Regions from separate parts of the Cellulomonas sp. Root137 genome, predicted to be linked through region 1. Evidence: predicted binding sites of a transcription regulator. Region 1 holds the regulator's gene; the other holds the start of a gene.
What was found. The regulator LexA, encoded in region 1, represses DNA repair genes until DNA is damaged. The targets are predictions, from matches to a motif close to TCGAACANNTGTTCGA.
Positions count from the first base shown of each region.

Region 2: a site for LexA is predicted at 10,074-10,089, ahead of ASD18_RS06655 (HNH endonuclease signature motif containing protein). Genes of this name have one in related genera too.

Region 1 is NZ_LMFG01000002.1:447,319-461,698, forward strand. It holds gene ASD18_RS14530 (YbjN domain-containing protein) at 1-197, opposite strand, end outside; gene ASD18_RS14535 (hypothetical protein) at 276-1,001, shown strand; gene ASD18_RS14540 (YbjN domain-containing protein) at 1,038-1,550, shown strand; gene miaA (tRNA (adenosine(37)-N6)-dimethylallyltransferase MiaA) at 1,555-2,511, shown strand; gene dapF (diaminopimelate epimerase) at 2,508-3,464, shown strand; gene ASD18_RS14555 (thioredoxin family protein) at 3,470-3,793, shown strand; gene ASD18_RS14560 (MFS transporter) at 3,742-5,121, opposite strand; gene ASD18_RS14565 (class I SAM-dependent methyltransferase) at 5,118-5,723, opposite strand; gene hflX (GTPase HflX) at 5,829-7,352, shown strand; gene ASD18_RS14575 (ATP-dependent DNA helicase) at 7,382-9,454, shown strand; gene ASD18_RS14580 (L-lactate dehydrogenase) at 9,488-10,489, shown strand; gene lexA (transcriptional repressor LexA) at 10,560-11,312, opposite strand; gene ASD18_RS14590 (LysM peptidoglycan-binding domain-containing protein) at 11,630-12,058, shown strand; gene nrdR (transcriptional regulator NrdR) at 12,360-12,872, shown strand; gene ASD18_RS14600 (S9 family peptidase) at 12,930-14,380, shown strand, end outside.
Region 2 is NZ_LMFG01000001.1:1,391,555-1,405,934, reverse strand. It holds gene ASD18_RS06715 (glycosyltransferase family 2 protein) at 1-1,455, opposite strand, end outside; gene ASD18_RS06710 (PHP domain-containing protein) at 1,452-2,165, opposite strand; gene ASD18_RS06705 (ATP-grasp domain-containing protein) at 2,162-3,130, opposite strand; gene ASD18_RS06700 (response regulator) at 3,127-4,209, opposite strand; gene ASD18_RS06695 (LLM class flavin-dependent oxidoreductase) at 4,358-5,512, shown strand; gene ASD18_RS06690 (FMN reductase) at 5,533-6,153, shown strand; gene ASD18_RS06685 (ScyD/ScyE family protein) at 6,205-7,356, opposite strand; gene ASD18_RS06680 (hypothetical protein) at 7,591-7,866, opposite strand; gene ASD18_RS06675 (nitroreductase family deazaflavin-dependent oxidoreductase) at 8,054-8,443, shown strand; gene ASD18_RS06670 (iron chaperone) at 8,477-8,857, shown strand; gene ASD18_RS06665 (M15 family metallopeptidase) at 8,864-9,610, opposite strand; gene ASD18_RS06660 (hypothetical protein) at 9,708-9,989, opposite strand; gene ASD18_RS06655 (HNH endonuclease signature motif containing protein) at 10,130-11,689, shown strand; gene ASD18_RS06650 (MmcQ/YjbR family DNA-binding protein) at 11,865-12,215, shown strand; gene ASD18_RS06645 (alpha-amylase family glycosyl hydrolase) at 12,289-13,566, shown strand; gene ASD18_RS06640 (glycosyl hydrolase family 28-related protein) at 13,666-14,380, opposite strand, start outside.

The sequences.
Region 1 (14,380 bases):
GCGATGCGGGCGGGCGTCACGTCCGTCGGCAGGTCAGCGGCCGGCTCGGCGACACCGAGCTCGCGCGCGAGCAGCTGGGCGACGCGGTCGTGCAGCTCGTCGTCGTCGGCCTCGAGGGCGGGCGTGGCGTCCGAGGCGTTCGAGGGCAGGGAGCGCCCCCGCCACCAGCGCCGTGCACGATCCCCGAGCGACCCCATAGGCAGGACAGTACCGGCGGTGACCCACACCGGGGTGCCGTCGTTCGGGTGCCGTGCAGGCTCCCGTAGGTTCGGGTCATGCTCGTCGTCGCCGCGCTCGTCCCTGACACCGTGCTCCTGGTCCCGGGGGCCGGCGGCACGGCGGACCCCTCCGCCGGGCTGCGCGAGGCGGCGTTGCGTGCGGTCGGCGAGGTCATCGCCTCGGGGGTCCGGTCGATCGTCGTCGTGGCCCCCGGCCGGGTCGATGGCGTGATCGCCGGGACAGTCCGGACCACGCTCGGTGCCGCGGGGATCCCGGACGGTCTGCTCGGCTGGCCGGTGGTCGAGGTCCAGGTCGACGGCGTCGGGTCCGACGCCCCGGGTGCGCCCGTCGTCCTCGCGCTCCACCTGCTCGCCCGGACAGGGTGGCGTGGTGCCCTGCGCGCCGTCGAGGTCACGTCGGCGACAGCCGCAGACCGGCTCGCCGCGCTCGGCAGCGAGCTCGTCGGGGGAGAGCCCACAGGCCTGGTCGTCGTCGGGTCGGGGAGCGGACGCCACGGACCGGACGCCCCGCTGGCCGACGACGCCCGAGCCCCCGCCCACGACGCGCGGGTGCTGGCCGACCTCGCAGACGCCGGCCCCGCCGCACGAGCCCGGCTCGCCGCTGACGACCCGGTGCTGGCCGACGCGCTGGCCGTCCGCGGCTGGGCGCCGTGGCAGGTCCTGGTGGGCGCGGCCGGCGATGCGACCGTCCGGGCGCGCACCCTCGCCGCATCGACGGACCTGGGCGCGCAGCACGCGGTCCTGCTCTGGGACGCCCGGTAAGGTCTCGCTGTCCGTCCCCGACACGCCGAGGTCCCGATGTCATCCCCCGAGCACGAGCACACCCTCCCGCCGCTGACCATCGAGCGCGTCGCGCAGCGGCTCGACGCGCGGGGCTCGGTCTACGGCCGGGACACGGACGGCGACCTGGTGGGCCGCTGGGACAGCCACCCGTTCTGGTTCATCACGATGGGCCGCACCAAGGAGTACCTCCAGGTCCGTGGCCGCTGGGCGCGGCAGGTGCCCGGCACGGAGCTCGGCACCATCCTGCTGGGCGCCAACAAGTGGTCCGAGACCATGGTCTGGCCCAAGATCTACGTGCGGATCGAGGACGAGCAGGTGGCCGTGTACACGGAGCACACCGTCGACTACCAGAGCGGCGTCAGCGACGAGCAGCTGGACCTGCACCTGACCGGCGGGATCGCCAGCGCCCTGCGCTTCTTCGCGGAGCTCGACGAGCGCTACCCCGACGCGGCCCCGACCGCGCCCGTGGCCCGTCAGCCGGAGCCCCCGGTCGCCTACCACGACCCCGCGCGACCGACCGTGGAGTGAGGGCGTGACCCTCGTGGTCGCGCTCGTCGGCCCGACGGCGACGGGCAAGTCCGACCTCGGGCTCGCGCTCGCCCACGCGCTCGGCGGCGAGATCGTCAACGCGGACGCGATGCAGCTGTACCGCGGCATGGACATCGGCACGGCCAAGCTGACCGTCGACGAGCGCCAGGGAGTGCCGCATCACCTCCTCGACGTGCTCGACGTCCACGAGGACGCGTCGGTCGCCGACTACCAGGCGCGCGCGCGGTCGGCGCTCGACGCGATCGAGCGTGCCGGTCGTCGGGCCGTCGCCGTCGGCGGTTCGGGCCTCTACGTCCGCGCCCTGCTCGACCACATGGAGTTCCCCGGTACCGACGAGGCGCTGCGCGCGCGGCTCGAGGCCCGCGTGGAGGCCGAGGGGGCTCGCGCGCTGCATGCCGAGCTCGCCGCCGCGGACCCCCTCGCCGCCGACGGCATCGGCCCGCGCAACGCGCGCCGGATCGTGCGGGCGCTGGAGGTCATCGCGCTCACCGGTCGGCCGTACTCTGCGAGCCTCCCGCAGCACGTCTACGAGGTGCCGGCCGTGCAGATCGGGCTGGACTGCGACCGTGCGGTCCTCGACGAGCGGATCACCGAGCGGGTCGCGCGGATGTGGGCGCGTGGTCTCGTGGCGGAGGTGGAGCACCTGCTCGAGCACGGGCTGGGCCGGACGGCGTCGCGCGCCGTGGGGTATGCCGAGGTGCTCGCGATGCTGCGCGGCGACCTCACCCCGGACGAGGCACAGGCCGCGATCGCCGCCGGGACGCGCCGGCTGGCCCGCAAGCAGATGGGCTGGTTCGGTCGCGACCCGCGGGTGCACTGGCTCGACGCGCGCGACCCCGACCTCGTCGCGAAGGCGCTCGCGCTCGTCGCTGCGGCCGACGCGGGAGAGCTGGGGCTCGCCACGGACGACCCGGCACCACGACGTAGCCTGGGCTCATGACCGTGGTGGCCGCCCCGACCCTGCACGTGACCAAGGGTCACGGCACGCAGAACGACTTCGTGCTCCTCGACGACCGCGAGGCCCGGATCGACCTGTCCGCGACGCTCGTCCGCGAGCTCGCGGACCGGCGCGCCGGCGTGGGCGGCGACGGCGTGATCCGGGTGGTCGCCAGCGAGCTCGTGCCCGAGGGCGTGGCCGCCCTGGCCGAGGACCCGTCGGCGCGCTGGTTCATGGACTACCGCAACGGCGACGGGTCGGTCGCGGAGATGTGCGGCAACGGCGTGCGCGTGTTCGCGGCCTACCTCGAGCGGCTCGGCCTGTGGGACGCGGCCGACGGCGAGCTGGCCCTGGGCACGCGGGCCGGCGTGCGGCGCGTGCGGCGGGTCCCGGTCCCCGCGGGGATCGGCGACGACGTCTGGTACGCCGTCGACATGGGTCGCTGGCACCTGCCCGGCGGCGCCGACGCGGTGCGTGCCGGTGCGGACGCGGAGGTGGCGGTCGCCGGGCTGGACGTGGCGCGGGCCGGGCTGAGCGTGGACGTCGGCAACCCGCACGTCGTCCTCGCGCTGGGTGACGAGGACGAGCTGACGGCCGCCGACCTCACGCGTGCGCCGGAGGTCACCCCGGTGCCGCCGCACGGCACCAACGTCGAGCTCGTCGTGCCCCTCGGCGAGGACGAGGCGGTGGACGGTTCGCTCGTCGGACGGCTCCGCATGCGGGTGCACGAGCGGGGGGTCGGCGAGACCCGGTCCTGCGGCACCGGTGCGTGCGCGGCGGCGCTGGCGGTCCGCACCTGGGCCGGCGTGGGTGCCCCCGACGTCTGGCTGGTCGACGTCCCGGGCGGCACGGTCCGCGTGAGCGTCCTGCCGGACGGGCACGTCGAGCTCGCCGGACCGGCGGTGCTCGTCGCCGCGGCCGACGTGGACCTCGCGGCGCTGACCGCCGGACGTTGACCGCCGTGCGTCTGACGCCCGACGACCTGGGTGCGCCGCTGGGCGAGCGCGCCACCGTGGTCCAGTTCTCGAGCACGTTCTGCGCGCCCTGCCGCTCCACGCGGTACGTCGCCGAGCGTGCCGTCGCGACCACCGACGGCGTGGCCTACGCCGATCTCGACATCGCGGACCACCTGGCGCTCGGCGAGCGGCTCGCCATCGACGTCACGCCGACCGTCCTCGTGCTCGACGCCCGCGGCGACGTCGTGCGCCGCGCCTCCGGGGTGCCGACGCTCGCTCAGCTGCGCAGCGCCCTCGCAGCCGCGTCGTCGGTCGAGTCCTCCGCCTGAGGTCGCCCGGCTCCGACGCGGGGGCCGACCAGCGCAGCGCCGACGGCGAAGAGCGCGGCGACCGCCAGGGCGGCGGTGAAGGGGGCGTCGGGGCTGCGGTCCGCGGCGGCGAACGCCAGCGCCGTGAGCGAGAGGGCGAGGGCCGCGCCGATCGAGTCCGCGATCGAGAGCGCCGAGCTGTTGACCCCCTGGCTGCCCGGGGCGGAGTACGCGAGCACCAGGACGGTCAGCCGGGAGTACACCAGGCCCATCCCGGCGCCGGCGACCGTCCAGAAGGAGATCGCGACCACGGCCGGGAGGTGCAGGGCCGCCGTCCCGAGGACACCGACGACGGCTACGACGACCAGCGCGGAGCCGACGACGACCGCCGTGCGGTGCGGGAGCCGGTCGCCGAGCCGTCCCTGCAGCCACGACGTCGCCGCCCACGCCACGCCGGCGAACGTCAGCGCGATCCCCGCCGTCGTGGGGGAGAAGGCGTACCGCTCGGTGAGCAGGTACGGGAGGTAGACCTCCGCCCCGAGGAACGCCCCCGACACGAGCCCGCGGGTCGCGATGACGCTGGGCAGCCCGCGGGCCGCGCGCATCGTGCCCGCCGGCACCACCGCGCGGAGCGCGACGAGGGCGAGCACCCCCGTGCCCACCGCGACCACCACGGACCACGGGCGGGGCACCTGGGCCGCCAGGTTGAGCCCGAGCACGGCCGCCGCGGCGAGCGCCGCCCACGCGAACCGGCCGCGAGCCGCCACCTCGGCGACCGTCTCGGGCGGCCCGATCTTGAGCAGCGCCGGGACGAGCGCCAGCGTGGTCGGCACCACGAGGAGTGCGACCCCGAGGAACACCCACCGCCACCCGAGGTGCTGCGCCACCGCCCCGGCACCCGCCGGGCCGACGAGCGACGGGATGATCCAGGCCGCCGCGAACCAGGCGAAGACGCGCGGGTGCAGCATCGCGGGGTACAGCCGAGCCACCACCACGTAGACGGCGACCGTCATCGCGCCGCCGCCCAGCCCCTGCAGCAGCCGGCCGGCGACGAGGACCTCCATGGACGGAGCCGCGCCCGCGACGAGGATGCCTGCGGTGAACATCCCCACCGCGACCAGCAGCGGCGTCCGGGGTCCGCTGCGGTCGCTCCACGGACCGGCCACCACCATGCCGACGACGCCGGTGGCCAGCGGCCCGGCGAACGCGAACGCGTACAGGGCCGCACCGTCCAGCGCGTCCGAGACGGTCGGCATCACGGTGGTCACGGCCAGCGACTCGAACGCCACCATGAAGATCAGCGCGACCATGCTCCAGGTGGTGGTGCGCAGCGACCGCCAGTCGTTCATCGGTCGCGCACGGCGAGCACGCGGAAGCCCTTGGCGCTCGCGGTCCGCTCGACATCCACGCCGAGCTCGGCGGCGATCCACCGCTGGAGCGAGTCGGCACCCAGGTTCTTGCTGACGACGAGGTGCGCCTCACCGCCGGGCGCCCGCCGCCCGAGCCACTGCCGCAGCATCGCGTGCAGCGCCTCCTTGCCCACACGGATCGGCGGGTTCGACCAGACGGCGGCGAACACCACGTCCTCGGGCACCTGCTCCGGCCGCACGGCCCGTACGTTGGTCGCACCGAGCCGCTCGGCGTTGCGCCGGGTGAGGTCGAGCGCCCGCTCGTTGACGTCCACCGCCCAGACCGTCGCGGCGGGGGACTCCAGCGCCAGCGTGAGCGCGACCGGTCCCCACCCGCAGCCGAGGTCCAGCAGGTCACCCGCGTCCGGCGGCGCGGGGACGTGGTCCAGGAGAACGCGCGTCCCGAGGTCGACGTGGTCGGGCGAGAAGATGCCGCCCGCGGTCTCCACCTCGGCGTCCTTGCCCGCCAGGTGGACGCGCACCAGCCGACGCTCGTCGGGGGAGGCCGGCTGCGCGGTGAAGTAGTGGTCCTGCTCGCTCACGCGCCGACGATACAGAGGGTGCAGGGCTCGGCCCGCAGCGAAATACCTCGGCCGCCGTCGGTGCCTCGTGCGACCCTGGGAAGACGGCACGAGAAGAGGAGCACCTTGACCGACGCGCAGCACACCACCAGCCAGACCGAGGACACCCCGACGGCGCGCTCTGCGCAGGAGGTGGCCGACGACGTCGTGGCCCGCGTGCTCGCCCGGGCAGGGTCCACGTTGCACGCCGGTGCCACGGTGCACTCCTCGTACGACGGCGACCAGCTCGACCTCGAGGAGCGCACGTCGCTGCGCCGCGTGGCCGGGCTGTCCACCGAGCTCGAGGACGTCACCGAGGTCGAGTACCGCCAGCTGCGGCTGGAGAAGGTCGTCCTGGTCGGCGTCTGGGGCTCCGGCACCGTGACCGACGCCGAGATCTCCCTGCGCGAGCTGGCCCAGCTGGCCGAGACCGCCGGCTCCCAGGTGCTCGACGGGCTGCTCCAGCGTCGCCAGAAGCCGGACCCGGGCACGTACCTCGGCTCGGGCAAGGCCGCGGAGCTGGCCACTCTCGTCGCGGCCGTCGGCGCCGACACCGTCGTCGTGGACGGCGAGCTGGCCCCCTCGCAGCGCCGCGCGCTGGAGGACATCGTCCGCGTCAAGGTCGTCGACCGGACCGCGCTGATCCTCGACATCTTCGCCCAGCACGCCAAGTCCCGGGAGGGCAAGGCGCAGGTCGAGCTGGCGCAGCTGGAATACCTGCTCCCGCGCCTGCGCGGCTGGGGCGACTCGATGTCCCGGCAGGCCGGTGGGCAGGTCGGCGGCGCCGCAGCCGGCATGGGATCGCGCGGTCCCGGTGAGACGAAGATCGAGCTGGACCGTCGGCGCATCCGCAACCGCATGGCCAAGCTGCGCCGCGAGATCGCCGCGATGGAGCCCGGCCGGGTGACCAAGCGGGCGTCGCGCAAGAAGCACGCGATCCCGTCGGTCGCGATCGCCGGCTACACCAACGCCGGCAAGTCCTCCCTGCTCAACCGCATCACGCACGCGGGCGTGCTGGTGGAGAACGCCCTGTTCGCGACGCTGGACCCGACCGTGCGTCGGGCGGAGACCGTCGACGGCCGCATCTACACGCTCGCGGACACCGTCGGGTTCGTCCGCGCGCTCCCGCACCAGCTGGTCGAGGCCTTCCGCTCCACGCTGGAGGAGGTCGCCGACGCCGACCTGATCCTGCACGTCGTGGACGCCTCGCACCCGGACCCCGAGGGCCAGATCGCCGCCGTGCGCCACGTCTTCGCGGACATCCCGGGCGCCATGGACGTGCCCGAGATCATCGTGCTGAACAAGGCGGACGTGGCCACTCCGGAGGCGATCGCCCGCCTGCGCTCGCGCGAGGTGCACTCGATCGTCGTCTCCGCGCACAGCGGCGAGGGCATCGAGGAGCTCCAGGCGCTGATCGCCGACCAGCTGCCGCGCCCCGGCGTCTCGGTCGACCTGGTCGTCCCGTACCACCGTGGTGACCTGATCAGCCGGGTGCACGAGCACGGCGACATCCAGACGGAGGACCACACGGCCGACGGCACGGCGATCCGCGCGCGCGTCGACGCCGGCCTCGCAGCCGAGCTGGAGGCGGCCGCACAGCCGCGTCCGTGAGCGTCGGCGGCCACCACTAGGCTGACGCGGTGCCAGACGCCGACCCCTCCGTCGAGAAGCTCCTCGACCTCGCGGTCGACGCGCTCGGCGGGGTCCGTCGCGACGGCCAGCACCAGATGGCGGTCGCCGTGGCGGAGACCATCGAGAAGGGCGAGCACCTGCTGGTGCAGGCCGGCACCGGCACGGGCAAGTCGCTCGGGTACCTGGTGCCCGCGCTGCGGCACGCCGTCCTGGAGGACGAGCACGTCGTCGTCTCGACCGCCACGCTGGCGCTCCAGCGCCAGATCATCACGCGCGACCTGCCGCTCGTCGCCAAGGCGCTCGAGCCGCACCTGCCGCGTCCCGCGTCGATCGCGCTGCTCAAGGGCTGGCACAACTACCTCTGCGTCCACAAGGTCGCCGGCGGATACCCCGACGACGACACCGGCACGCTGTTCGACCTCGGTGAGCACGCGGGGGCGGCCGAGCACCCTGCCCCCGCCCGCACGGGCGTGACCGGGCCGACCGAGAGCCTGGGCGCGCAGGTGCTCCGGCTGCGGGAGTGGGCCGACGAGACCGGCACGGGCGACCGCGACGACCTCGTGCCGGGTGTGACGGCGCAGGCGTGGCGGCAGGTCTCGGTGACCTCGCTCGAGTGCCTTGGCGGCAAGTGCCCGATGCTCGCCGAGTGCTTCCCCGAGAAGGCGAAGGCGGCCTCCCGGGAGGCGGACGTCGTCGTCACCAACCACGCGATGGTGGGGATCGCGGCCTCCGGGTCGCCCGGTGTCCTACCCGAGCACCAGGTGCTGATCGTCGACGAGGCCCATGAGCTCACCGACCGGGTGACCGCCCAGTCGACCTCCGAGCTGTCCGTCGCCACCATCGAGCACGCGGCCCGCCTGGCCCGTCGGCACGGTGGCGTCCCGACGACCGACCTCGACTCCGCGAGCCAGGCGCTGGCCACGGTGCTGGTCGGCCTGCCCGAGGCCCGGTTCCGCGACGGCCTGCCGCCCGCGGCCCGTGACGCGGTGGCCAGCGTCCGCGACGCCACGCGCGCGCTGCTCAGCGTGCTCAAGCCCGAGACCGGGCCGAACGCGCCGCCGGAGGGCGGCCGCAAGATGGCCCAGGCGACGATGCTCGCCCTGCACGAGGTGGCCGACCGCATGGCCGCCGACCCCGAGGACAACCGCCACACGGTCCTGTGGTGCGCACGCACGGAGGACCGCCGCGGCGGCATGCTCACCCGGCTCTACGCGGCGCCGCTCGCCGTCAACGGGCTCATCCGCACCCACCTCCTCGCGGGCCGCTCGGGCGTGCTGACGTCGGCGACCCTGGAGCTGGGCGGCTCCTTCGACCCCATCGCCCGTGCGGTCGGCCTCGAGGTCCGGCCCGACGCCGAGCCCGTCGGCCCGACCTCCCTCGCTGGGGAGTCCACGCCCGCCCCGGCAGGTGCGCCCTGGCACGGGCTCGACGTCGGCAGCCCCTTCGACTACCCGCGGCAGGGCATCCTCTACCTCGCGCGGCACCTGCCGAAGCCCGGTCGCGAGCCCGCCACCGACGCGCAGCTCGACGAGATCGCCGACCTGGTGACCGCCGCCGGGGGCCGCACGCTCGGTCTCTTCTCGTCGCGCCGCGCGGCGAACGCGGCGGCGGCCGCGATGCGCGAGCGTCTGGACGTCCCGATCCTCGTCCAGGGCGACGACCAGCTGCCCACGCTGGTGTCCCAGTTCATCGCCGACGAGGCCACCTGCCTGTTCGGCACCCTGTCTCTCTGGCAGGGCGTCGACGTCCCCGGGGCCACCTGCCGGCTGGTCATCATCGACCGCATCCCGTTCCCGCGCCCGGACGACCCCGTGAGCTCCGCGCGGTCCGACGCGATCGAGAAGGCCGGAGGCAACGGCTTCCTGGCCGTGTCGGCCACCCACGCGGCGCTGCTCCTGGCCCAGGGCGCCGGCCGCCTGATCCGCACCAGCGAGGACCGAGGGGTGGTCGCCGTGCTCGACCCCCGGCTGGCCACCGCGGGCTACGGGAACTTCCTCACGCGCTCGCTGCCCGACTTCTGGCGGACGACGGACCGTTCGGTGGCCATCGCGGCGCTGCAGCGGCTCGCCACGTCCGGCTAGCCTCGACCCGTCCCCGACCCAGAGGTGTGTGAGATGACCGAGAGCCTGGACATGGAAGACGTCGGCATGGCCCCGTCCCGAAGTGGCCGCCGTACGTCGAAGCTCGCGATCGTGGGAGCCGGTGCCGTCGGGTCGACGATGGCCTACGCCGCGCTCATGCGGGGGGCCGCTCGCTCCGTGGCGCTGTACGACATCAACGCGGCCAAGGCGGAGGCCGAGGCCCTCGACCTCGGCCACGGCATCCAGTTCATGCCCATGGCGCAGGTGGTCGGGTCCGACGACCTCGCGGTGTGCGCGGACGCGGACGTGGTGATGTTCACGGCGGGCGCCAAGCAGAAGCCCGGTCAGTCCCGGCTGGACCTCGCGGAGGCGACCATCGGCCTCGTCCGCAAGGTGCTGCCGGCGGTCGTCGAGGTCGCGCCCGACGCGGTCTACGTGATGGTCACCAACCCCGTCGACGTGGTCACGTACGCCGCGCTGCAGATCTCCGGACTGCCGCCGTCGCAGCTGTTCGGGTCCGGCACGGTCCTCGACTCCTCCCGGCTGCGCTACCTCATCGCGCAGCACACCGGCGTCGCCGTGCAGAACGTGCACGCGTACATCGCCGGCGAGCACGGGGACACCGAGCTGCCGCTGTGGGGGTCCGCAAGCATCGGGTCGGTCCCGCTGCTCGAGTGGACCGGCGCGGGGGGCAGCGGGCCGCTGACCGCCGAGGTCCGCGACGGGATCGCCCGGGAGGTTGTCGACTCCGCGTACCGGATCATCGAGGGCAAGGGTGCGACGAACTACGCGGTCGCGCTGGCGGGCTCGCGGATCATCGAGGCGATCGTGAAGGACGAGGGCCGGGTGCTGCCCGTCTCGTCGCTGCTCGACGACTACTACGGGATCAGTGACGTGTGCCTGTCCGTGCCGGCGATCGTCGGTGCCAACGGTGTCGGCGAGCGGCTCCCGGTCCCGCTCTCCGACGAGGAGCTCGCGGGGCTGCGCAACTCGGCGGACGCGGTGCGTTCGGTCGCCCGCCAGTTCGGGTTCTGAGCCCGCACCTCCGTTCCCCGGACGCGCGATCGGGCCGCACCTCCCACGAGGTGCGGCCCGATCTGCTGTGTCAGAGGCTGCGGAGCACGCTCACCACGCGGCCGAGGATCGTCGACTCGTCACCCGGGATGGGGGAGTAGGCGGGGTTGTGCGGCATGAGCCAGACGTGGCCGTCGATGCGCTTGAGCGTCTTGACCGTGGCCTCGCCGTCGATCATCGCGGCCACGATCTCGCCGTTCTCCGCCACGGGCTGACGGCGGACCACGACCCAGTCGCCGTCGCAGATGGCCGCGTCGATCATCGAGTCACCGACGACCTTGAGCAGGAACAGGTCGCCGTCGCCGACGAGCTGGCGGGGGAGCGGGAACACGTCCTCGACCACCTGCTCGGCGAGGATCGGACCGCCGGCCGCGATCCGACCGACCACCGGCACGTAGGAGGGCGCGGGGAGGCGCTCGCCGTCGCCCTGGTCGGGGAAGCTCGAGCGGCTGCCGTCGGGGGCCGTCCAGGTGCCGACGCCCCGCGAGTCGTCGGCGTGCACGACCTCGATGGCCCGGGGGCGGTTGGGGTCCCGTCGCAGGTAGCCCTTGCGCTCGAGGGCCATGAGCTGGTGCTTCACGCTCGACGGGCTGGTGAGGCCGACGGCCTCCCCGATCTCGCGCATGCTCGGCGGGTAGCCGCGGGACTCGACCGACGACCGGATGGTGTCGAGCACGAGCCGCTGGCGCGCGGTGAGGCCGTCCGGTCCGGGTGCCCCGTCCGGGAGCGTGTGCACCGTCGCCAGGTCCTTCTCGGGCTGGGACGTGTCCCGTGAGTCCGTCACTGCGCTCCTCCTCCGTCCGGCGGCCGCCTCGCAGCACGCTCAGCCTTCTCCGCCTCGTCCAGCTCACGGTCGCGGTGTCCTGACCTGCGACGACGGGGGATCCCGGCGTGCGTGTCAGTGCCTCGTGGTCCGCTTGTGCTGCACCGCCAGCCTAGGGATGTCGGGACCGAAGATCAAACATCTGTTCGATCGTGTCTCGACAGTGTCGCCGGATGCTGGTAGACATCGTACAAGCGTTCGACGAACAGGCGTTCGACGGGCGGGATCGACCGAGGCTCTCCCCCGGGACACCGGGCCGAGCAGGAACGAGAGACGTGATGAGCGCGATGGTGATGGGACCGGCGATGCCGAACCTGGTGCCGGCTCGGGTGCCCGGACGTGCGACGAGCACCCGTGTGGCGACCGCCCGCGTGGCGACTGCCCGCGTCGAGCGTGCAGCTGCGGTGCCGTCCGCGTCCCACCTCCGGCTCACCGCGCGCGGGCGTTCCGTGCTCTGGGCGCTCGCCGCCGCCGTCATCGCCGCGATCACGCTGCTGGGAACGCAGGCGGCGGCCGACGGTCCCGCGGGCGCCCAGGAGGTCGTGCGGCACGTCGTGGCGCCCGGCGAGACGCTCTGGGAGATCGCCGAGTCCATCGCGGCACCCACCGAGGACGTGCGGGACGTGGTGTTCGACCTCGTCCGCCTCAACGAGCTCCCCGACGCCGGACTGATGGCCGGGCAGGTCATCGTCCTCCCCGCCGACTGAGGGAGGGCGGGCGCGCTCTGCGGCCGACGGCGGAGGGGAAGTTCGTCGCCGGCGCAAGACGCCCCGCTGGACGGACGCGGCGGTGCCGCGATCGGCTCCGTGCGTCCCACGAGGGCGGTCATCATCAGATGACCGCCCTCGCGCATCCCCGCCGTCGGCCGCGTCGGCACTACGCTCACGGCGTGCCCGGCACCGACCTTGCGACGCCGGGACGCGTGGCCTAGCGTCACGCACGCGCTCACGACGCGATCGTCGCCGGCAGTCGCCCGGGCGCCACGCGTCAGGCTCGAAGGGGATCACGGTGCACTGTCCGTTCTGCCGCCACCCGGACTCGCGGGTCGTCGACTCGCGGACGTCGGACGACGGGTCGACCATCCGGCGCCGCCGGCAGTGCCCCCACTGCAACCGCAGGTTCACCACGGTGGAGACCGCCAGCCTCTCGGTCGTCAAGCGCTCCGGGGCCACCGAGCCCTTCAGCCGCGAGAAGATCGCCGGTGGCGTCCGCAAGGCCTGCCAGGGCCGTCCGGTGAGCGAGGACGACCTCGCTCTGCTCGCGCAGAAGGTCGAGGAGACGCTGCGCAGCGCCGGCTCGGCGGAGATCGACGCGTACGAGATCGGGCTCGCCATCCTCGGACCGCTCCGTGAGCTGGACGAGGTCGCCTACCTGCGGTTCGCCAGCGTCTACCAGGCGTTCGACTCCCTGGAGGACTTCGAGGCGGCGATCACGGTCCTGCGTGCGGAGCACGAGTCCGAGACGGACGACGACGCCGACGAGCCGGTCGAGCCGTCGGGCGAGGACGTTCGCACCAGCTGAGCGGCACGCCGATCGGCCGCACCGGCGTCTGTCGGCGACACCACGTAGGTTCGTCGGGTGCGTCCTACGGATCTCGAGCTCCTCCATGTCCCCGGTGTCCCCGCTGTCCTCCCGGACGGCTCTCGCGCGATCGTGTCGGTCGTCCGACCGGACCTGACCGCCGACGAGTACGTCGGCCACCTGTGGTCCGTCGACCTCGACGGCGGCGCCCCGCCCCGCCCGCTCACCCGCGGGCACCGCGACACGTCGCCGGACGTGAGCCCGGACGGTCGGTGGGTCGCGTTCCTGCGCGCCGAGCCGGAGGGCAAGCCGCAGGTGCACGTCGTCGAGGCCGACGGGGGTGAGCCGTTCCGGCTGACCGACGCGCCCCTGGGCGCCTCCGAGCCGCGGTTCTCCCCGGACGGCACGCGGATCGCCTACCTGGCGCGCGTGCCCGAGGAGGGGCGGTATGCGGCCGAGGGCAAGCCCGGGAACGAGGACCCCCGGCACATCACCGAGCTGAAGTACCGCTCCGACGGCATCGGCTTCTTCCGGGACCGCCCCCAGCACGTGTTCGTCGTCGACCTGCCGGCTGACGGGGAGCGCCCGGGGGACGTGCCCGACCCGCTCGCGCTGACCTCGGGCGAGATCGGTGTGGCGGGCGCGCGATGGCTGCCGTCCGGGCAGGCGCTCGTCGGAGTCTCGGCGCGGCACGCGTCGCGCGAGACCGACCTGCGCGCCGACGTGGTGCGCATCGACGCGTCACCCTCGGCCGCCCCGGCGACGCCGGTGCCGCTCACCGACGCCGACGCGGGGAGCACGCTGGGCGTCGACGAGGTGCTGCCGTCCGCGGACGGCACCGCGCTGTGGCTGCTGGCCAGCGACCTCGGGCCGACCGGTCGAGACTTCGTCGCCGCGCAGGTCGGGCTCTACCGGCTCCCGCTCGACGGCAGCGGCGCACCTGTCCGGCTCACCGACCCGGAGGAGGACCAGCTGTCGGGCGGCCTGGCCGAGGTCGACGACGATGCGCTCGTGCTCGTCGAGCGGCGCGGTGCCACCCACCTCGTGCGGATCTCCGCCGAGGGCGAGCGGACCGCGCTGGTCGAGGGCCAGGTCGTGGTCACGGGGGTCGCGGCAGCCGCAGGCGCCGGCGGGACCGGGAGGCTCGCCGTCGTCTCGGCGACGCCGTCCAGCCCCGGCGAGCTGCTCGTGGTCGACCCGCTCGACGGGACGCGCGAGGCGCGCACCGATCTGGGCGCGCCCCTGCGGGCGACCGGTCGAGTCCGGGAGCCGGTCGAGCTGCACGCGACGGCGCCCGACGGGTACCCGGTGCACGGCTGGGTGGTGACGCCCGACGAGGGCCGCTACGGCGCGGGACCGCACCCCACGATCCTGATGATCCACGGCGGCCCGTTCGCGCAGTACACGCACGCGCTCTTCGACGAGGTCCAGGTGCTGGCCGAGGCCGGCTACGCGGTCGTGCTCGGGAACCCTCGAGGGTCGTCGGGGTACGGCCGCGCGCACGGGCT
Region 2 (14,380 bases), on a different contig from region 1:
CTTGTCCCACACCGCGGCGGCGCCGCGCCATTGCTTCACGTACGCGTCCAGCGTGATGGCGCAGAGCACCGGGCCGAAGCCCACCACGTAGAGCAGCGGGAGCGCGAGCCACCGCACCGGACGGACGCGCTCGAGGATCCGGATCACCCACGCCAGGAGCATCGCGAGCACCGACCAGGAGTAGAGGGTGAGCGTCCAGACCGCGCGGCCGGTCTCGGTCATCTCGAGCCCGAGAAGTGCCGGGATCCGCTCCTCCCAGAGGTTCGGGAACCAGGCGGCCGTCATGACGACGAGCGCGCCGAGCCCGGGGAACACGATGCCCTGGAACCAGGACCGCCGAGCCGTCTCGCGGTCCAGCAGGAGGGTGGTCACCGTGATGAACACGTAGGCGCTCACCGCCACCCACCAGAAGCCCTGGAACACCGCGGTCGCCGTCACGCTCGCCACGAAGTACAGGCCGACGAGCCCGACCGCGGCCAGCGTCATGGCCACCGGGAGCAGGTAGATGGCGAACCAGATGATCCCGAAGTCGAGGTTGCCCAGGTTGTGGACCCGGGAGGGCCGGAACCAGACGCGGGCGAAGGTGCGGGTGATCTGCACGTTCCCGCGGGCCCAGCGCACCCGCTGCTTCCACAGGGCGGTGACCGTGTCGGGCTCCTCCGCCAGCACCACCGCGGCCGGCTCGAACACCACCCGACGCCCGTTCAGCTGCGTGAGGAACGTGGTGTAGGTGTCCTCGGCCAGCGTCGAGGTGTCCACCTGCCCGCCCACCGCCTCGAGGTTCTCCCGCGAGTGCAGCTGCGCGCCGCCCGCGAGGCAGGCCATCGCGCCCATGACGTTCTGCGCGCGCCGGGCCGCCGCCTGCGCGGTCACGTACTCGTACCCGATGAACCGTGCGACGCTGCCCGGCCGCCCGCTGCCCTCGCGGATGAACGCCGTCACGGCACCGACGTTCTCGTCGGCCAGGTGCCGGGCCATCCGGCGCAGGGAGTCGGGGCGGTAGATCACGTCCGCGTCCATGATGAGCAGCGCCTGCATCCAGTCGTCGTCCAGCGCGTACCGGATGCCGTGGTTGAGCGTGTGGGCCTTGCCCTGACCGCCCTGCTCGCGGCGCAGGTGCACGATGCGGTCGTCGTACTGGGCGGCCTTCGCGCGGACGACGTCGGGGGTGTCGTCGGTGCTCGCGTCGTCGACGACGAACACCTTGAGCCGGTCCGGCGGGTACTGCAGGCTCATGAGCCGGTCCAGGGACGCCGCGAGCACGGCCCCCTCGTTCCACGCGGGGACGATGACGACGACCCGCGGCAGGTGCGGCGCGGAAGCGCGCAGGTGGTTGCGGAACGCGTGCACGGGGACCAGGAGGTACTGGTAGAGCCCGGCGAGCACGGGGATCACGCCGATGCCGACGAACGCGACGAAGACCGCGACGAGCGCGTCCTGCCCGGCACCCGTCATCCCTGCACCCAGCGGTAGACGCCGACGTCCGAGGCGACGTGCGCGTCGGTGGACGCGACCAGCTGGACGCCGGCCGCCCGCCAGCGCTCCGTCGCGCGCGGGCCGGGGCAGTGCCACTTCTCGTTGACCTCGACCGTGGTGCCCGTGGCGACCGCGGCGTCGGCCAGCGCGTCGAGGAGCTCGTCGGGGACGTCGTCCTCGGTGAGGCCGATCTTGGGCAGGATCGAGAACGGGTGCGCCAGCTGCGCACGGCCCACGGAGCGCATGGCGCGGATGGTGGCGGTGACCAGCAACTCGACCACGTCGGCCGGGGCCAGCCCGGCGTCGATCCGCTCCCGGGTGGCTCGGGGGCTCCACGGGCCGTCCGGTCCGGGCACCTGGTGGTCTGCCAGGAGCACCCGGTCCGCGCCGCCCGGCGAGCCCAGCGCGGCGAGCACCTCCGGCGGGGCGTCGACGGCGCCGGACGCGTCGAGGATCTTGGCCTCGACACCGGTCAGCACCGTGAGGCCCTCCAGCCGCGGCAGGGCGCGGACCACCGAGAGGAACTCCGGCACGTACGTCGTCGAGACGCGGACGTGGTCGACCATCCGGATCTCGCGCAGGCGGGCGACCTGCGCCGCCGCCAGGTTCTCCGCAGGCGTGCTGACGGCGTCGTCGGAGAACGTGGAGTGGACGTGGTGGTCGCCGTCGGTGGCAGGACCTGCGCTCATCGTGGCGGCAGGACGTCAGCGATCGGCAGGAAGACGTCCTCGAGGTAGCGCACGTTCGCGATCTCCTGGAAGTCGACGTGGTCCGGCACGGGCCGGCCGAGCACGGCGTCGAGCGTGAGGGACGGCATGTCGACGCCGGCGGCGATGGTCAGCGGCATCGCGCCGGGGAACCGCGGGTTGACCTCGAGCAGGGCCGGGCGGCCCTCGACGTCCCGCTTGAGCTGCACGTTCGCCACCGTGGTCAGGCCGATCGCGCGCGCGACCGCCGACGCGGTCTCGACGAGCTCGTCGTCGTGCACCGTGACCCCCGCGACCGCGACGCCCGAGTCCACCCGCAGGCGGGCGCGCGGCACGGCGGCGATCACGCGACCGTCGAGCCCCGCCAGCACGTCCACCGAGTACTCGTCCCCGGGCAGCAGCTCCTGGACCAGCAGGTCCTCCTCGGCGTCGTGCACCGCGTCGAGCTCCGCCTGCGTGCCGATCAGCCGGATCCCGCGCGAGCCTGCGCCACGGCGGGGCTTGACGATCACCGGGAAGTCCCAGCCGGAGACCGCCTGGGGCGTGCCGATCAGCTCGGTCCGGGGCACCCGGACGGTCCGCGCGCACGCGGCGGCGAGGGCCAGCTTGTCCAGGCAGGTCTCGAGCGTGCGCAGCGACGGGGACGCGAGGATCGTGCCGTCCGCGAGAAGCTCGTCCCGGGCCGCGGCGAGCTTGGGCAGCTCGACGTCCACCGTCGGGAAGAGCACGTCGACGCGCTCGTCGAGACAGAGCTTGCGCACCACGTCCACGAAGTCGGCGGCGCGGCCGGCCGGGACCAGGTGCCGCGACCCGGCGTCGACGAGGTACAGCGCGCTGGCCCACCGGTCCATGTCCGCCGCGATCACCTCGACGTCACCGCGACGCTGCAGCGAGCGGATCACCGCAACGCCCGCGGGTCCCCCTGCACCCGTGACCAGGACCCTCATGCGTGACCTCCGTGCCCGTCGACCTTCTCGGTGGCGGGGGCGGCGGCAACGCCGATCGCCCGCGCCTTGCTGCTCAGCATCGTGGCCGCCCGCACCATCTCCAGCGGCTCGGCGTACTGGCCGCCGCCGAAGCGGGACCAGTACCGCGCGGTGGCCCGGACCAGCTCGGGATCCATGTAGTCGCGGTGGGACTGCGACTCGAACGCCGCCAGCATCTGCAGCTTGGCGTCGAGGAAGCCGTCGACCGGCACGAACCGGGTGGGCCGGAAGTCGATCGTCGACGACGGGCTCTGGAAGCACGCGAGCGACGGGACGCGGCGGGCGGCGACGTCGACGGCCTGCCGGACCGCGCGGTGGTCCTGGTGCCGGTCGTGCTCGCTGTGCGTGTAGACGACCGACGGCTCGGTCTCGGCGATGAGCTCCTCGATCGTGGTGATCAGCCCGCCCGCGGGGTCGAGCCGGGTGTCCTCGAAGTCGTGCAGGTAGAGCCGCGCGCCGATGACGCCGGCTGACGCGAGCGCCTCGTGCCGGCGGGACTGCACGTCACCACCGATGGCGCCGCCGGACAGGGTGAGGATGACGACGGTGTCGCCGGCCGCGCGGTGCGAGGCGAGCGTCGCGCCCACACCGATCTCCACGTCGTCGGGGTGGGCGCCGACCGCCAGGACGACCTCGTTGCTGCCCATCGCCGCGCGCTTGGCACGCCCCTCGACCGCGAGCGCCGTGACCCGGTCGAGGAGGGTCGCGGCGGCCACGGGCTTGACCAGGAACTCGTCCGCGTCCCGCCGCAGCGCCTCGACGGCGTAGTCGACGCTCGCGAACGCGGTCATGACGGCCACCGGGGTGCCCGCCGCGCGGGAGCGCAGCTCGACCAGCAGCTCCAGGCCGCTCATGCCGGGCATCTGGATGTCGGTGAGCACCACGTCGAACTCGTGCGCCGCCACCTCGGCCAGGGCGGACATCGGTTCGTGCACCACGGTCACGGCCATCCCGCCGCGACGCTCCAGCACCGTGCGGACGTACTGCGCGGTGTCCGCGTCGTCCTCGACCACCAGGACCCTGATCTGCTCGTTCGTCACGCCGTGTAGCCCCTCGGTAGCCGACTGCTCCCCCCACGCTATAGACAGGCCCTCCACCCCGCCCCTCGGGGAATAGGACCGAGGACCCCCCTGTTGAGCGGCAAGTACATGCAAACGCATGGAACTCTTCACCAGAGCGAGGCGCGAGATGCAGTTCGGGATCTTCACCGTCGGCGACGTCACCACCGATCCGACCACCGGCCGGACGCCGGACGACACGGAGCGGGTGCGCAACATGCTCACCATCGCCCAGCACGCCGACCAGGCCGGCCTGGACGTCTTCGCGACCGGCGAGCACCACAACCCGCCGTTCGTGCCCTCGTCGCCCACCACGATGCTCGGCTACCTGGCGGGCACGACGAAGAACATCATCCTGTCGACCGCGACGACGCTGATCACCACCAACGACCCGGTCCGCCTGGCCGAGGAGTACGCGATGCTCCAGGTCATCTCCGACGGCCGGATGGACCTCATGATGGGCCGCGGCAACACCGGCCCCGTGTACCCGTGGTTCGGCCAGGACATCCGCCAGGGCATCCCGCTGGCCATCGAGAACTACGCGCTGCTGCGCCGCCTCTGGGAGGAGGAGGTCGTGGACTGGCAGGGCAAGTTCCGCACGCCCCTGCAGGGCTTCACCTCCACGCCGCGCCCGCTCGACGGGGTCCCGCCGTTCGTGTGGCACGGCTCGATCCGGAGCCCCGAGATCGCCGAGCAGGCCGCGTTCTACGGCGACGGCTTCCTGCACAACGCGATCTTCTGGCCGCTCGAGCACGCCGCGCAGATGGTGAAGTTCTACCGCGAGCGCTACGAGCACTACGGGCACGGGCAGGCCGACCAGGCGATCGTCGGGCTCGGCGGGCAGGTGTTCATGAACAAGAACTCGCAGGACGCGGTCAAGGAGTTCCGGCCGTACTTCGACAACGCGCCCGTCTACGGGCACGGTCCGGCGATGGAGGACTTCATGCGCGACACCCCGCTCACCGTGGGGAGCCCGCAGCAGGTCATCGACCGTTACGGGAAGTTCCGCGACCAGGTCGGGCACTACCAGCGCCAGATGTTCCTCATGGACCACGCCGGGCTGCCGCTCAAGACGGTGCTCGAGCAGATCGACATCCTCGCCACGGAGGTCGTCCCGGTGCTCCGCGCCGAGGCCGAGTCCGCGCGTCCCGCGCACGTGCCGGCGAACCCGCCGTCGCACGCGGACCGGGTGGCGGCCGCGCTGGCCGCGGGTACCGTCCATGAGCAGGTCGTCGCGCAGGACACCTACACCGGCCTGCGGGCCGAAGACTCCCTCTCCTCCTGATGCTCGCGAAAGGCACCACGATGAGCGACCGCTCGATCGTCGTCATCTCGGCCGGGCTGTCCCAGCCCTCGTCGACGCGTCTGCTGGCGGACCGCCTCGCCGACGCCACCGTCACCGAGCTCGCCGCCCGCGGCATCACCGCGCACGTCGAGACCGTGGAGCTGCGCGACGTCGCCCACGAGATCGTCAACATGACGCTCTCCGGCTTCGCCTCCGGCGCCCTCAAGGACGTCCTCGAGAAGGTCACCGCGGCAGACGGCGTCATCGCCGTCACGCCGATCTTCTCGGCCTCCTACTCCGGGCTGTTCAAGTCGTTCGTGGACATCCTCGACAAGGACGCCCTCGTCGGGCGGCCCGTGCTCGTGGGCGCGACCGGCGGCACCGGCCGGCACTCGCTGGCCCTGGAGTACGCGCTGCGCCCGCTGTTCGCCTACCTGCGGGCCGACGTCGCCGGCACGGCCGTGTTCGCGGCCACGGACGACTGGGCCGACGGCGGCGGCGACGACGTCAACCCGCTGCCGAACCGCATCCGCCGCGCCGGCCGCGAGCTGGCCGAGATGGTGGCCGACCGCGAGCCCTCCGCGCCCGTGGGGCTGTACGACGCGGTCCCGTCGTTCGAGCAGCTGCTCGGCGGCGCCTGATATGAGCATGACGACGGGCCCGACGCACACGCGTCGGGCCCGTCGTCGTGCTCACTTCACGCGCAGCGACACGATCTTCCCGTCGCCGAACACGTCGGTGGACACGTACAGCTTCCCGTTCGACCACTCGAGCCCGGCCGGCTGGTTCAGCGACACGAGAGGCGTCACCACCCCGCGCTTGGTCACGGACGAGACCTGGTTCACGTACAGCTCCGCGACGTAGACCGTGCCGCCGGAGCCGATGGCCAGGTTGGTCGCGCCGGAGAAGCCGGTGGCGAGCTGCTTCACCGCGCCGGTCCACGGGTTCACCCGGTACACCGATCCGAGCGGGCCGAGGCTGCCGTCCTCGGGGCCGCCGGGCAGCGAGGACACGTAGAGCCAGCCGTCGTGCCCCAGCTCGACGTCCGTCGGCACCGGCTCGAGGTTGTACTCGTGGCCGACGACGCAGTCGGGCAACCCGAGCGCCCCGGCGATCTCCGCGGTCACCTCGACCGGCACCGGGGGCAGGACGGCGACCGTGCTGACGCGCCCGCGGTGGTCCACCTTGAGCAGCGCGTTGGCGCCCGCGTCGGCGACGTACGTCACGCCGGGAAGGCTCAGGGAACCGTAGGCGTGGCTGTCGATCGCGCCCGTGTACGGGGCGAACGGCGGGACGAGGGTTGCGGCGCACGCGGGGTCCAGGTCGGTGAACGCGTACCCCTGGCTGCCGTCCGGGTTGGCCTGCTGCTCGTACGCCAGCAGGTCGGCGACGACGCGGATCTGCCCGTCGTGGCCGCGCCGCTTGAGCACGGAGGAGACGACCTCGAACTGGTCGCCCGCCCGCTCCGCCCAGGTGACCGACCCGAGCAGCGTCGAGACCGCCGCGACGTCGGTGCCGGACGACGGGGAGAGCTCCTGCGGGGCCTCACCCGGACGGATGCTCACGAGCGTGCCGGCGAACGCCTGCCCGACGTAGAGCGTGCCGCGCCGGTCGAGGTCGAACGTGAGCGGGGTCACGAGATGCTCGGCGACGGTCGTCGGCTCTCCCGCGGTCGGTGGCTTCGGGCCGTGCCCGTGGCCGGGATGCCAGCCGCGGGCCAGCTCCTGCGCGGTGGTGCCGTGATGACCGAAGCCGTCCCGGTCGGCGGCGGACGCCGGAAGGCCGGCGACGAGCAGACCGCCCGCGGCGAGCGCGGCGACGGCGATGGACCTGGTCCCCCTCATGCTTCCTCCTCGTCGAGAAAACATCGCCCGCGTCGTCAGCGACCGGCGGAGGTGTCGGTGGATGCGGACGAACCGCCCGAATCGGGCGCCGATCCACTATGAACCCGCTGTGAGTTGGCTGTCCAGGTCGTTCCGTGCACGCCGACGGCGGGGAGCCTCGAGGGGCTCCCCGCCGTCGACGGTCCTGCACCCACTGGCCGGCCGGTCGTGCCTCGGCGCGGGTGGGCGGCGGGTCTACTGCGGGCTGAGGGTGAACGTCGAGCCGGCCTCGGCGGGCTCCACGTCGAGGCGCAGGTCGGCCAGGGTGGCCGAGGCCCCGGGGTCGACGTAGACGCGGGTGGACCCGTCGGTCACCACGTCGTCGCCCGGGACGGGCTCGGGGACCAGGGCCAGCTCGAACCCGCCCGCCTCCTGCTGCGCGATGCGCAGGCCGCCCGTCTCGTCGGGGAGGCCGGCCTGGGTGGTGAGCGTGTGGACGGTGGACAGAGCGCTGTCGGTCAGGGTGAGCACGAAGGCTCTCCTCTCGGTTTGCCGGTGGGACCACCCTCGGGGGCGGCTCGTCGGACGCCTCCACCGTGGTCACGTCCGGTGTGCGGCTGCAACTCGGCGTCCGCTGGGCGAGACCCGAGCCTCCGACGGCGGCCCCAGGTCGCGAGGCCCGTGCGGTCCCCCTACCCTCCGCACTACGGTCGGTGGCATGCCGATCCCGCTCCGGGTCGCGCGGTTCAACCGCCGGGTGACCAACCCCCTGCTGGGGACGATCTCGGACTGGCTGCCGCCGTTCGCGACGCTGCACCACGTGGGCCGCACCAGCGGGCGCCGGTACCGGACCCCCGTGTTCGCGTTCTCGTCACCGCGCGGGGTGGTCATCGCCCTCACGTACGGTCCCGACGTCCAGTGGCTGCGCAACGTCGAGGCCGGCGGTGAGGCGCGCCTGGTCCGGCGGGGCCGCGTCCTGGCGCTGAACCATCCACGCCGGCTGCACGGGCAGGTCGGAGCCCGGCTGGTGCCCGGGGTGATCCGCGCCGGCCTGCGCCTAATGCGGGTCGACGACTTCGTCGAGCTCGCCAGCGACCCGCGCCCGTAAGAGTCGTCCGCAAGAGTCGTCCGAGGAGGAGCCATGCCCCGCGAGGGATACCCCGCCGCCACCGTCGAGGAGTACCTCGACGCGATCCCGCCGGAGCAGGGTGCCGCGCTGCGCGTGGTGCGCGACCGGCTGCTCGCCGTCGTTCCCGACGCCGAGCAGGTGATCTCCTACCAGGTGCCGACCATCCGCTACCGCGGTGCCGGGCTGGTCGCCCTGTCGGTGGCGAAGACCCACTGCAGCCTGCACCTGATGAGCCCGCCCGTGGCGCGGTCCCTCGCCGGCGTGCTGTCGGAGGGGAAGCTGTCCGGGGCGACCCTGCAGTTCGACGCCGGTTCCCCGCTGAGCGCGGAGACCGTCCGGCTGATCGCGGAGCGCCGCATGGCCGAGGTCGACGCGCGGCTCTCACCGGCCTGAGGGTGGTCAGCGGCCCGACGTCGAGAAGTGCTGGTAGTCGATCGGGGACTCCCAGTCGCCGCCCCACAGCCAGCCGACCGACGCGAACGCCCGGACCACCTCGTCCCCGTCGTGGATCACCCCCGGGCTGTCCGGGCGGTCGGCGAACGCGCGGCCCTCGGTGGGCGCCACCGACGACCCCCGGACGTAGGGGTTCTCCACCGGGTTGAGGTCGATCGCCCGGCCGTACGCGTGCTCGGACCACCCCGTGCCGCCGGTGATCGCGCGGCAGTTGAAGGCCGACGTGTTGTCGGCCGCCATCGACTCGTCGTCGCTCGCGCCGAAGTCGTCGACCAGCCGCATCGATCGCACCGGGTAGCCCGCCTCGAAGAGGGCTCCGAACACCGTGACCATGGCCTCGGCCGCGTCCGCGTGCACCACCAGCTCGCCCTGCCGGTCGACGCCGTCGAAGCCGCGGTGCGTGACCGTGACGTACCGGAGGTCCTCCAGGGGCACCGGGCAGCCCGGGCGCCAGGACGGCTCCATCCGGGCGGCCAGCTCGGGGGTGATCAGGGAGATCGCGGACGTGAACGCCGGCGGGAGGGCGACCACCGGATCGTCTGTGGCGCCCGGGGCGCTCGGGGCGGTGACCGGGGTGGGGGTGGTGGTCGGCGTGGCGGTGGGCCTGGGGGCGCGGCTCGCCTCCGACGACGCGCACCCCGACAGCAGCGCGACGACGATCATGATCACCACCGCGCGCACCCCTCGCCCCATGCGGACCAGTGTGGCGCGGGGACACCGCCCGGCGTCGAGACCTCGCCTCACACCCGCTGTCTTCTCCCGCGTCGGGGTGCAGCTCCGCCACCGGCGCTCAGACCACCCCGCGCCGGCTGCCGACGATGCCCGAGGACACGGTCGTGCCCGCCCACAGGTCCGGGTCCGTGCAGCCCTCCGCGCAGTGCATCCCGCAGGTGGGGCACACCCAGAGCGTGTGGTGCCGGTCCACCGTGCACCCGCACGTGACGAACCGCTCCGACGGCCGGCCCGGGCCGCTCGTGGTCCACCGGTGTCCCGCGGGGCAGCCCGGCGGCGGCACCCGCACCCAGCCGCGTGGCGTGCGCTGCCACTTCGACCAGTCGGTCTCGCGAACCATCGAACAAGTGTACGAGTGCCGTGTGATCTCCCACGTGTCCGCCTGTGGCGTTTGCGCAGGTCAGCGGCGAATGTCAGCGGCCGGTCGTACAGTTGTTCTATGCCCGGATCGGGTGAACTCTGCGGCGGGAGGTGGCGGCGATGACGGCGGTGCTCAACGCGGTCGGCCCGTGTGCCCACGGGCCACTCCCTGCCGTTCCGCCCGTCGTCGTGGACTCGTCGGCCGTCGACGGCCTCAGCAGTGACGCGCCGACCGCGCGCACCTCGACCGCGGCTGGGTTCGACCACGGTCCGCTGGTGTGGGCCGACTCGTCGCGTGGTGCGCGGCCGGGCGTGGTGCCTGCGGTCCGGCCCGGTGCTCGGGTGGTCGACCTGGGTTGCGTGGAGAGCTTTCCGTTGCCGGGCGTGGCCGTCGGGGAGCTGGCCTCCCTGCTCGCAGACGTGCCGCTCGCGGACGTCTCGGACACCGCCCTCGTGAACGCGGCGACGGCCTGGCAGCAGGTCATCGCGATGGCGCAGGCCAGCCAGGCGGCCGTGATCCGGGAGATCGAGGTCCGCACGCCCGACGCGTCGGCGCGCGTGCCCGACGAGCTGGCGTGTGCCCTGGTGTGCACCACTCGCGCGGCCCAGGACCTGTTCCTGCGCGCCTGGGGCGCCGGGCAGCACCCCGCCGTCGGCGACGCGTGGGCGTCGGGCGCGATCGAGGCGCGCAAGGTCGACGTGATCCTCGCCGAAGCCGGTCATGCGGCACCCGGCGCGGTGGAGGCGGTCGTCGCCGACGGGCTCGCGCGGGCCGGGGACCTGACCGCCCCGCAGCTGACGCGACATCTGCGCACCGCCGTGATCGCGACCGATCCGGCCACCACCGAGACGCGCCGCGTGGCCGAGCGGGCACGCCGCGGCGTGGAGCTGGTCCTCGCCCCGGACGCGATGGCTCGCCTGATCGCCTACCTGCCCGCCGAGCACGCGACCGCCGCGTTCACCGCGATCGACGCCCTCGCCGGGCACGCCGCCCTGGACGGCGACACCCGCACCGTCGACCAGCGCCGGGCGGACGCGTTCACCGACGTCTTCACCACGATCCTGGACAGGCAGGCCACCCCCGACGGCACCCCGTTGCCCACCCGGCACGGCCGACGCGCCGCGCTGCAGGTCACGGTCGCGGCCAGCACCCTGCTCGGTCTGGACGACCAGCCGGCGCACCTGGGCTCGTACGGGCCGATCCCCGCCCAGGTCGCCCGCGAGCTGGCGCAGGACGCCACCTGGCGGCGCCTGCTCACCGACTCCACCGGGCAGGTCTGCGCCGTGGGCACCGCGACCTACCGGCCCGGCGCCGACCTCACCCGGACCGTGCAGGCCCGGGACGTGACCTGCACCTTCCCCGGCTGCCGGCAACCGGCCACGCGCTGCGAGATCGACCACCGCGTCCCCTACGACCACTCCCGCCCACGCACCGAGCACGGCCACGACCCGCAGACCACGACCGACAACCTGCACGCCCTGTGCAAGCACCACCACCAGGCCAAGACCAAGGGCTGGTGGCGGGTCACCCATGACCGCCGCACCGGGGTCTCCACCTGGACCGACCGCCACGGCCTCACCTACGCCCGCCACCCCGCGCGCATCCTGGTCGCTCCCAGCGCGTTCGAGCACGGACCACCACCCCCACCATCCCGCGACTGGGGCGACCCACCCTTCTGACCTGCACTGAGCCGCTGTCGAGTGTGGAGCCCCGCCGCGTGTGCGTGGATCGATCGCGCCGGTCGATCCAGCCGCACCAGTCGCAAGAGCCGTGCAGCGACGACGCGGTCACCGGCGGCGAGCCGTGGACGACGCCCGTCACGCCGCTGTCGGTGGTCGACGCCAGGATGGGGCGATGGACATCGACGACGCCCGGCGGTCGGCGCTCGCGCTGCCCGAGGTCACCGAGCGCGAGAGCTGGGGGCAGCCCGCCTGGTTCCACCGCAACCTGGTGGGGCGGATGTGGGACGCCGACCGGCTCACGGTCCGGGTGGAGGACGACGGCGAACGGCTCGCCCTGGTGGAGCAGCTGCCGTCGCTGTACTCGACGACCGACCACCACGCCGGCAGCAACCTCGTGCTCATCGCGCTCGATGTCGTCGATGCCGAGACGCTGCAGGCGCACCTCGCCGAGTCGTGGTGGTGGGCCGCGCCGCCCGTGCTCCGCCGTCGCTACCCGCACCTGGGCCCGCCGGACGAGGGCTGAGCCGGGCGCACGGCCTAGGCTCGCCACGAACCCGAACCACGAACCAGGAACCAGACCAGGGACGAGGGAGCAGATGACCGAGCCCGACTGGGTCCGCCACGCGATCTGGTGGCACGTCTACCCGCTGGGCGCCGTCGGCGCGTACCCCGGAGAGCCGCCCGGCCCGGACGAGCACCGGCTCCGCCGACTGGTCTCCTGGCTCGACCACGTGGTTGCCCTCGGCGCGTCCGGCCTCCTGCTCGGCCCCGTGTTCGCCTCGACCACGCACGGCTACGACACCGTCGACCACCTGCGGATCGACCCCCGCCTCGGCGACGACACCGACTTCGACGACCTCGTCGCGGAGGCCCACGGCCGGGGCGTGAAGGTCTTGCTCGACGGGGTGTTCAACCACGTGGGCCGTGACTCCGCGATCGCCCGGCGCTCGGTGGACGCGCTCGAGGGCCGGTCCGACGACGAGGTCTGGCTGTTGCGGGATGCCGAGGGCGCGTTCGTCGGGTTCGAGGGCCACGGCGCCCTGGTCACGCTGGACCACGCGCACCCGAGCGTCGTCGACTACGTGGTCCGCGTGATGAACCACTGGCTGGACCGCGGCGCCGACGGGTGGCGGCTGGATGCGGCCTACGCGGTGCCGACGACCTTCTGGGCGCAGGTCCTCCCCCGGGTGCGCGCCGAGCACCCGGACGCGTGGTTCGTGGCCGAGGTCATCCACGGCGACTACCCCGCGTTCGTGCAGGAGTCGACCGTCGACTCGGTCACCCAGTACGAGCTGTGGAAGGCGATCTGGAGCTCGATCTCCGACCGCAACCTGTGGGAGCTCGCGTGGTCGCTGACGCGGCACGACGAGTTCCTCGAGTCGTTCGCGCCCCAGACGTTCGTCGGCAACCACGACACCACCCGGATCGCCAGCACGATCGAGGACCCGCGCCACCGGGCGCACGCGGTCGTCGTGCTCTGCACGGTCGGCGGGACCCCGACGGTCTACGCGGGCGACGAGCTGGGGTTCACCGGCGTGAAGGAGGAACGGGAGGGCGGCGACGACGCGGTCCGCCCGGAGCTCGCCGTCGACGGACCAGGTCTCGTCGAGGACCCGGTGCTCCGCCTGCACCAGGACCTCCTCGGCCTGCGGCGTCGGCACCCGTGGCTGCACCGCGCCCGCACCACGCAGGTCACGCTCACCAACACGACGTTCGTGTACGAGGTGCGGGACGGGGACGACGCGCTGCTCGTCGCGCTCAACCTGGACGACGAGCCGTTGGCCCGCCCGGTCGGCGAGGTCCTTGCGAGCGACGACGAGACGCGCGGACGGTCCGACGTCGCGCCGCACGGCTGGGCGGTCGTCGCGCCGTAGGTGGTCGACGTGCCGTAGCGCCGGGAAGGGCGGTGCGCCGGTACCCAGCCGGCACACCGCCCTCCCCTCACCGCACCCCCGGCGGTGGCCCTCCCGGGATCACCAGGTCGACGGCGCGGGGGGCACCACCACCGGCGGACGGTCGTCGCACGTGATCGTGTTCGGGAGCTGCCACGAGCCGAACCAGGGACCGGTCGTCCCGCCGCCGTCATTGCCTCCGAGGTCGATCGACGACCACTCGGACCCGGTGGGCGGGAAGTTGAACGACCCGCAGTTGTTGATGCCGACGGCACCGACGTTGCGGGCATCCACGTTCTCGAACGTCGCCGACCCGGCTGCCCGGGCGCTGAGCACCGAGGTGCCGGTGCCGTCCACGCGGATGTCCTTGAAGTGCAGGTTGGTGACCGAGTAGAGGTCCTTCACGGGCCAGTCGGCGACGACCATGATCGCGTTGTAGGTGGTGTCGAGGAAGTGGTCGCCGACCACCTGGATGTCCGCGTCGATGTTCCCCTGGAGCGCGTAGAACCAGATCGCCCCGAGCCCGATGTTCCAGTTGAGCTCGTAGGTGCCGGCGCGGACGGTCGTGTTGTCGGTGATCCAGAGGCTGCCGGTGAACGGCTCCGCGCCGAACCGGGAACCGACCTGGATGCCGCTGCCCTCGCGGATCGGGTCGGCGACGAGGTTGCCGACGAGCGTCGTGTCGTGACCGCCGTAGATCGCGATCCCGTTGGCGAGCGTCGGTGTCTGCACGGTGTTCTGCGCGAACGTGTTGCCGGAGTTCGTCGTGTGCTCGGCCCACATGGCCAGCCCGTCG